2 regions of the Vibrio kyushuensis genome follow, and region 1 is predicted to be linked to the other one. Evidence: predicted binding sites of a transcription regulator. Region 1 holds the regulator's gene; the other holds the start of a gene.
The links. The regulator PurR, encoded in region 1, represses purine synthesis genes. The targets are predictions, from matches to a motif close to TNANGNAAACGTTTNCNTNA.

Region 1 (4,133 bases):
TCGGGCTTTATAATATTTACCAACTCCAATAGCACTAGAATCGATTTATAAATCAATCACCAGCAAACATGTACCCTTCACCATGGACGGTAACAAAGATTTGTGGGTTCTTAGGGTCATACTCCATCTTTGATCTCATACGACGTATTAACACATCTATAGTACGATCATTGGGTGCATCGACACGATGACTGATCATATTTAGAATTCGTTCTCGGCTTAGCACCTGATTCGGGTAGGAAGACAGAGCAACCAATAACTCATATTCAGCCTTAGTCAATTTGACCGGGACTCCCTCTCGGCTAAGCGCACGACGTTGGATATCAAATGTCCACTCGCTAAAGTGAATCACTTTTTCGTCTTCGTTTTTCTTAACGGCAACCGACGTTGCGTTTTTAGCTGTTGAGATTCGCCATAGAAGATTCTTTACACGAACCAACAGCTCTCGTAATTCGAAAGGCTTGGTCACATAATCATCTGCGCCCATCTCCAAGCCAACAATCTTGTCTATATTGTCTGTACGCCCAGTCACAAGGATGATGCCTATATCTGACTGTCCACGAAGCTCCCGTGTCAACATAAGACCATCAGAGCCTGGCAAGTTAATATCAAGCATGACTAAATCAATGGGCTTTTTTTGTAATACTTCACGCATTTCTTCGCCATTTTCAGCTTCGCTAACTGCATAGCCTTCGTTTTGGAAGTAACCAACGAGCTTGCTACGTGTTACCGCGTCGTCTTCAACGACCAGTACATGATAAGTCATTTATACCACTTGTTTATTAGTTGGAATGATTAAACTCATATCATTCTATTCATAATTACTCACAATTCTAGCTCTACAAGAATGAAATGAACAATTAATGAGTGTTTATTGATTCAAAACAACCTAGCCATTCTGTTAACAAATCTAAATATTTACTCAATTTTTATCACAGTCGTAGTTACCGCTATTCACTTTTATTCGTTAAACTAAAAGAAGAATTTTTGTAAAGGCAGACCGACATGCAAGAAATAAAAACATTTAACGAAAAACGTGCTGAGATCTATTGGTGGCTATCAAGCTTGTTCGCAAAAGAACTGACGGTTCAAGATTTAGCACAATATCAAACCCCTCAGATCCGTTCGTTTCTTACTGGGTTAGGTGAAAATGAAACATTAAAGCCTTCAATCGATAGACTCGTAGACGCACTCAACCGATTGCTCGACCGTGAAGACGCACAACTTGAATTGTCTGCTGACTTCTGTGACCTTTTTTTAAAGTCAGACAAAGACTCTGCGCTGCCTTATGCGTCGATGTACATTGGTAAATCGGGCCTTCTCAATGACGTCCCTGCAAAAGAAGTGGCAGAGCTAATGGCACAGCATGGTGTAACTGTTGACGAAACTCTTAATGAACCTGCTGACCATCTGGCCGTTGAACTCGATTTCTTAGGTAATCTTATTATTCGTTCGAACGAGTTAGAACAAGAAAAGCATTTAGACGAAGCACTTGCAGAGCAAGAACAGTTTATCAGCACACATATTCTTACATGGACACCGCAGTTCAATGAGAAGTGTCAGAAGCTCGATGAGTTCGGCTTCTACGCATCAGTTTCTGAGTTATTGTGCGCTTTCTTAGAGCTTGATTGTCGTTATTTGGTTGGCGAATAAACAATCTGCTTCAGAAAGTAACAAAGTTTCAAAAAATTGCCATGATATTGTCTAATTGTGGTTTTAGATCACGTCAAAGTAGTCTGTTTTCGTTGCTTGTACTACGTATGACGTCTAAAATTAGCACCGATAATGACAATTATATTGAATAATAAACCGCTATTACAGGCGGTTTTTGTGTTTTAGGCACTTGGACACTTGATTTGTTTGTAGATACAAGCGATTTGTAGATGTAACCCGTTTATAAGCGCAAATTATTTACTTCGCCACTTAATAGGACAGGAATTATGGCCACAATTAAAGATGTTGCTCGCTTAGCCGGCGTATCAACAACCACCGTATCTCACGTTATAAATAAGACTCGATTTGTGGCTGAAACCACCCAAGAAAAAGTAAATAAAGCAGTAGACGAATTAAACTACGCACCAAGTGCCGTTGCTCGTAGTTTAAAGTGCAATACCACACGCACCATCGGTATGCTCGTCACGCAATCAACCAATTTGTTCTTTTCTGAAGTGATCGATGGTGTTGAGAGCTACTGTTACCGTCAAGGCTATACGCTTATCTTGTGTAACACTGGTGGAATATACGAGAAACAACGCGACTATATTCGCATGCTAGCTGAAAAACGTGTCGATGGTATTTTAGTGATGTGTTCAGATTTAACTGAAGAACTTCGAGAGATGCTTGATCGTCATGCTGACATCCCTAAGGTTGTTATGGATTGGGGCCCTGAAACGTCTCAAGCCGATAAGATCATCGATAATTCAGAAGAAGGCGGTTATTTAGCGACGAAATACCTCATTGATAAAGGTCATACCGATATTGCATGCCTAAGTGGCCATTTTGAAAAAGCAGCTTGCCAAGAACGTATCGCAGGATTTAAACGCGCTTTAACCGAAGCCAACCTTAAAATCGATGAAGATTGGATTCTAGAAGGTAACTTTGAGTGCGATACAGCCGTATTAGCCGCTGACAAAATTGTCGCTATGGATAACAAGCCTACTGCCGTTTTTTGTTTCAACGATACGATGGCTTTAGGCCTTATTAGTCGTCTAGGGCAAAAAGGCGTCAATGTACCAAATGACATTTCAGTGATCGGTTACGACAATATTGAATTGGCTGAGTATTTCTCTCCTCCTCTCACAACTGTTCACCAACCTAAACGACGTGTGGGTAAAAATGCTTTTGAGATCTTACTTGAGCGAATTAAAGACAAAGATCATGAAAAACGTGTGTTCGAAATGCATCCAGAGATCGTAGAACGTAATACAGTTCGCGATCTAACTAAATAATAGTTATGTCATTTATCGAAACTTGCGTATTTTGTGATATAGTTTAGACTCATTATTGAGACAAATTTATTGAATAAACATCACAGTAATAGAATCCAAATGTGAAGTTCATTCCTAATTGGTCGTCTTTAATAGAAGTCACGCACAGGGCAAACCATTTGAAAAAGTGGGACGCAAAGCCTCCGGCCTAAACCAGATCTTCTGTCTTAACAGAGTTTTTGATAGGTAGCGGGGTTGCCGATGGCAAACAATGCAAACACAAGTTTACTTACGAATGACACAGTTTCTGCATGTTTTGCTAATCTCTCGGACCTGATTTGGTGGCGTATTTTACATACACCGAGAACATACAGCATGGATAAACCAGTACTAAAAGACTCAATGAGGCTGTTTGAACAGCTTGGACGAGTAAAGTCTCGTTCAATGTTTGGCGGCTTCGGCATTTTTATCGAAGAGACAATGTTTGCACTTGTTGTAAACGATAAGCTTCATATAAGAGCCGATAGCAATACAGTCAAAAAATTCAAACAACAAGGCTATGAACCGTACGTCTATAAAAAACGCGGTCACCCCGTCGTTACAAAGTATTATGCTTTGCCTAATGACTGGTTAGCGAATCCGACATCCACTCTATCAGAAGCAAAAAATTCACTCGATATTGCTAAGAAAGAGAAAGAGAGCCAAGCAGCAGCAAAGCCAGACCGTCTTAAGGATCTGCCAAACCTGAGGCTTGCAACCGAAAGAATGCTCAAGAAAGCGGGCATTGATTCGGTTACAACTTTAGAACAGAGAGGCGCTGTAGAGGCTTATAAAGCCATTCAGCAATCACATGCTTCAGATGTGGGATTAGAGCTGTTGTGGGCACTAGAGGGAGCGATTAAAGGCACTCACTGGTCTGTCGTACCTCAAAACCGAAGAGATGAACTTTCAGGTCGATTAAGGTAATCCCACTTTTAAATCGGATTACTCAGCTAAAGCCAACGTCAATACGTTGGCTTTTTTATTGCCTTCTGTTTCTAAATCCGATAATTGTTCGTTGTTATTGAAATTTTTACGTCTTAATGCTGTTCTTAATAGGCACACCCAAAACTCATCGGCTCTATATTTATGAACAAAAAACTTTTCCTCGGCCTCTTACTCATCGGCGTCATTATCTTCCTTACTCTTAATTATGGGCAGCTACTA
Region 2 (4,133 bases), on a different contig from region 1:
GATAATCTTCTGCTGGCCAGAAAGAATCAAATTCAATCAACTCAACTTTCAAAGGTTTGTTGTATATCCCTAGAGTCTCGACTTGTTGTAAAAACTGTTCCGCAATCACTTTTTGTTCGTCATTATGGAAAAAGATAGCAGGGCGATAGTGAGGGCCTCGATCAACAAATGAACCTTTGTTATCGGTAGGGTCGATATGGCGTAGAAGTTGATCGAGAACTTCTTCGTAGCTAACACGTGAAGCATCATAGGTAACTGAAATGGCCTCTATGTGTTTTGTCTTCCCTGAAGAAACTTCTTTATAGGTAGGGTTTTCTAAGCTTCCTCCAGAGTAGCCCGACACGACATCAATTACGCCGTCTAAAGCTTCTAAATCTGATTCTGTACACCAAAAACAACCGCCAGCCAGTGTCGCAATTTCAATGTGTCCAGATTGATTATTCTGTTCACTAGTCGCTTTAGTTGATGATTCAACCGGTATAAGCGAAGAAACCACAAGTACACTCATTGCAGCGATAAAAATTGTAAAGAGAGAGCGTTTGCGCATATTGATTCCCCAAATAAGTTGTCTATAGATTAGAACAGGAATGAATGGGAAAAATTTCAAAGTCATGATTGATGATATGAATACAGAGCGAAAAAAAGCGAGGCTACTTGCCTCGCTTGTTTGTTTTAAGCATGTTCGATCAGCTTAACCCGATGATATTTCCTTCGTCATCTAGATCAAGGTTCATGAACGCAGGTTTATCTGGTAAACCGGGCATGGTCATTACGTTACCGCATAGTGCGTAAACAAAACCTGCACCAGCACATAGCTTTAGCTCGCGAATTGGCACATCGAACCCACTAGGTGCACCTTTTACAGATCCGTCAGTAGAGATTGAGAGTGGTGATTTAGCTAAGCATACGGCTAAGTTATCGTATCCATCTTTTTTAAACTGTGCCAGTTGTTGAGTTGCTTTATAGCTCATTGTTACGCCTTTCGCACCGTAGCCAACTTCAGCGACGGCCATAAGTTTCTCTTCTAACGACTGGTCTAATTTATATAACGGAGTGAATACAACACTATTTTCACATTGTTTCATGACTTTTTCTGCGAGTGCTACTGTCCCTTTGCCACCCAAAGAAAAGCCTTCGCTTATTTCAACTTCTACGTTGTTTGGCAGTGCTTCTACCATCTCTTTTAGTTGCAATAGCTCGTTGTTACAATCTTGAGGGAAGCGATTGATAGCAACAACGGCTGGAACACCGTATTTGTTGACGTTATTGATGTGCCATTTTAGGTTATCGAATCCGGCTATCAATGCGTCTGAATCAGCATCAAATATTGAATCAGGAATGGCTTGCCCAGGTTTTAAATCATAATGACCTGAGTTGGCTTTTAATCCACGAAGCGTCGCGACGATAACTGCGCAATCTGGTGCTTTTCCTGACGCCTGAGCTTTAATATTACAGGCTTTTTCAAAGCCCATATCAGATCCAAAACCACCTTCGGTAACGGTGTATTTAGCTAACTTATTGGCGATATTATCAGCAATGATTGATGAGTTACCGTGAGCAATATTGGCGAATGGTCCTGCGTGAATAAGCGTTGGAACACCTTCTAGTGTCTGCATTAGGGTCGGCTCTATTGCATCTTTCATGCTAACTGCCATTGCGCCTGCTACTTGTAGGTCTTCCGCAGTGACAGGGTCACCATAAATGTTGTAAGCGACGACAATACGCCCAATACGTGCACGCAAATCTTTAAGATCAGTTGCTAGCGCTAAAATGGCCATAAGTTCTGACGCGGCCGATATGTCGAATCCATCCTCTCGCTCGAACCCATTGATGGTTTTATTGGTCTCATTTTTACCAACCGTTACCATGCGAAGAGCGCGGTCATTATGGTCTAGTACACGTTTCCAAACGACGTTCTTTGAATCTATTTTTAACGCAGTCAATCCGGTGCGGTCTTCAAAGTCGTTGTAGCCTTTGCGTTGTTCATGATAGATACGAGCATCAATGGCGGCCGCGGCAAGGTTATGTGCCGCTGTTACCGCATGAATGTCACCGGTTAAGTGAAGGTTGAGTTCGTCCATTGGGGCTACTTGAGAATAACCACCACCAGCAGCGCCACCTTTCACACCAAAAACAGGACCCATAGAAGGCTGACGGATACATGCAACAACGGATTGATCTAACTTCTTCAGACCCTGAGACAAGCCGATGGTCGTTACGGTCTTGCCTTCTCCTAACGGAGTTGGGGTTATAGCGGTAACCAATACCAGTTTACCGATTTGCTCATTTGTTAAACGCTTTACGCTGGAAAGGGATACCTTTGCTTTGTATTTACCTTGTGATTGGAACTCATCATCGAGCAAGCCCATAGACTGAGCTACAGTAGTAATTGATTGTAGTTTTGTCTCACGACAAATTTCGATATCTGACAGCATAAAACCCTCGGAACAGGACTATTAATAGTTAGGTAAACGTTTGCGTCAGGATGATAGCTTTAATTTATTCTTTGTAAAGTGCTATTTGACGCGTTATTTGTTCGCTAGTGTAACAGAGTCGGTGGTCAGTTCGCTAAAGTGGGTTTTGTTAGGAAAAACTGATGACAAATGAACTTATAATTGTATGAGTCGGAATGCATATTTACTCAAAAGAGGAGCCATTTATATGCTAGCTGTTATAGGGAATTAAATGAACGTGAGAGCGGATAAAGCGATGAAGGCTTGCGCACTGTAGTACGTGATCATGACTACTTGCCTTGTTAGAAAAGAGGGAGCCCTGAAACGGTCGACAGCTAAGACAAAGTCTGACAGTAAAAATAGAATTGAACCTGTAAAGGCAAACGCAGCAGATTGACTATACCCACCACTTCTATATTCGATAGCAGCCCATGCCATACAAAGGATTATCAAGATGTATATGGCAACGGGGATTTTAATGTCTTCGAGGCGGTTGTATATAAACTTGTAAACCAGCACACCGAGTATTGATAAAACGATAATTGGCCAAGGCGAAATAGACGTTGTTATCTGTCCGGTAAAAGCGGCGAGATAACAAATGTGAGCGATAAGAAAAAACTTTAAACCGGGTAAAAACTTATCACTGGGATGCATAAGAAAAACATCACCAATAACAGATAGAAATAATCCTAATATAATAAGTTGCACGTAAGGCAACACTATCGAACCTGACCATAAAATCGTCCCGATCAATAAGATGATTGGTATAGGCTTTGATATATAAAACAACCATTTAAATCGACTATTAATCGAGCCCACGTGTAGAGCCGAAAAAAGAACAATAAGAAACCACATCTAAATTGCTCCAATGAAAGCACGGTTATTTACAAGAGGTCGGATGCTAACATTATTTACAGTACAGGTGTGTGTAAATTGACACAAAAAACACGTGAACTTGTCATTAATGTTATACCCAGCCAATTTATTTTTAGATTAGGTTGAAATTGAGATCATGACGCTTTTCAAGTCGTGAAAGAGTTGTTGATTTTTTAAGGTAATAAATTAGTTGTTGGTGCAAATTAACTGTTGGTTTGTTGCATAAATGTGAATTATATTGCGAGTGATTGTACAAAACGTGCATAAATTGGGGGCTTAATAAAGAAACTATTCTAAGGTTATTTTGCGTATAAAAATTAGCCAGCGAAACAAAAGTAAAGCTGAATTAACGCATTGAAACAATAACTTAAGGATAGAGAATTATGCGTAAAGCGAACATTAAGATCCCCAAGAGTGTACTAACCCTTAGTACACTGGCTGCATCCTGCTTATTAGCTACAAATAGCTATGCCGCAGTTGATTGTAGTGCATTGAATGTATGGGACTCATCTACTGTTTATACCGGTGGTGATGAGGTTCAACATGAAGATAGTGCATACAAGGCCAATTACTGGAACCAAAATAATAACCCGACCAACTTTTCTGGTGATTACGCTCAGTGGAAATTAACAGACACTTGTACAAATGGTGGGGGTGGAGTCAACGAAGTTCCTTTGGCCGAATTAACATCGCCAGTTGCAGGAGACACAGTGACTGAAGGTGAGGTTGTAACCTTATCGGCGTCGGCAAGTGATAGTGACGGTACTGTTTCTAGAGTCGATTTCTTAGTTAATGGCGTTGTAG

Region 2: L4D20_RS04495 (formate--tetrahydrofolate ligase) is a predicted target of PurR. The motif match lies at 2,464-2,483, and genes of this name have one in related genera.

The regions. Positions count from the first base shown of each region.
Region 1 covers NZ_JAKJSV010000004.1:265,527-269,659, reverse strand. The annotation lists gene torR (two-component system response regulator TorR) at 53-766, opposite strand; gene torD (molecular chaperone TorD) at 1,006-1,653, shown strand; gene purR (HTH-type transcriptional repressor PurR) at 1,941-2,948, shown strand; cyclic di-GMP riboswitch class I at 3,087-3,190, shown strand; gene L4D20_RS10360 (TfoX/Sxy family DNA transformation protein) at 3,303-3,893, shown strand; gene L4D20_RS10355 (TVP38/TMEM64 family protein) at 4,056-4,133, shown strand, end outside.
Region 2 covers NZ_JAKJSV010000002.1:1,018,102-1,022,234, reverse strand. The annotation lists gene msrB (peptide-methionine (R)-S-oxide reductase MsrB) at 1-547, opposite strand, end outside; gene L4D20_RS04495 (formate--tetrahydrofolate ligase) at 687-2,435, opposite strand; gene L4D20_RS04490 (lysoplasmalogenase) at 2,682-3,308, opposite strand; gene L4D20_RS04485 (chitinase C-terminal domain-containing protein) at 3,713-4,133, shown strand, end outside.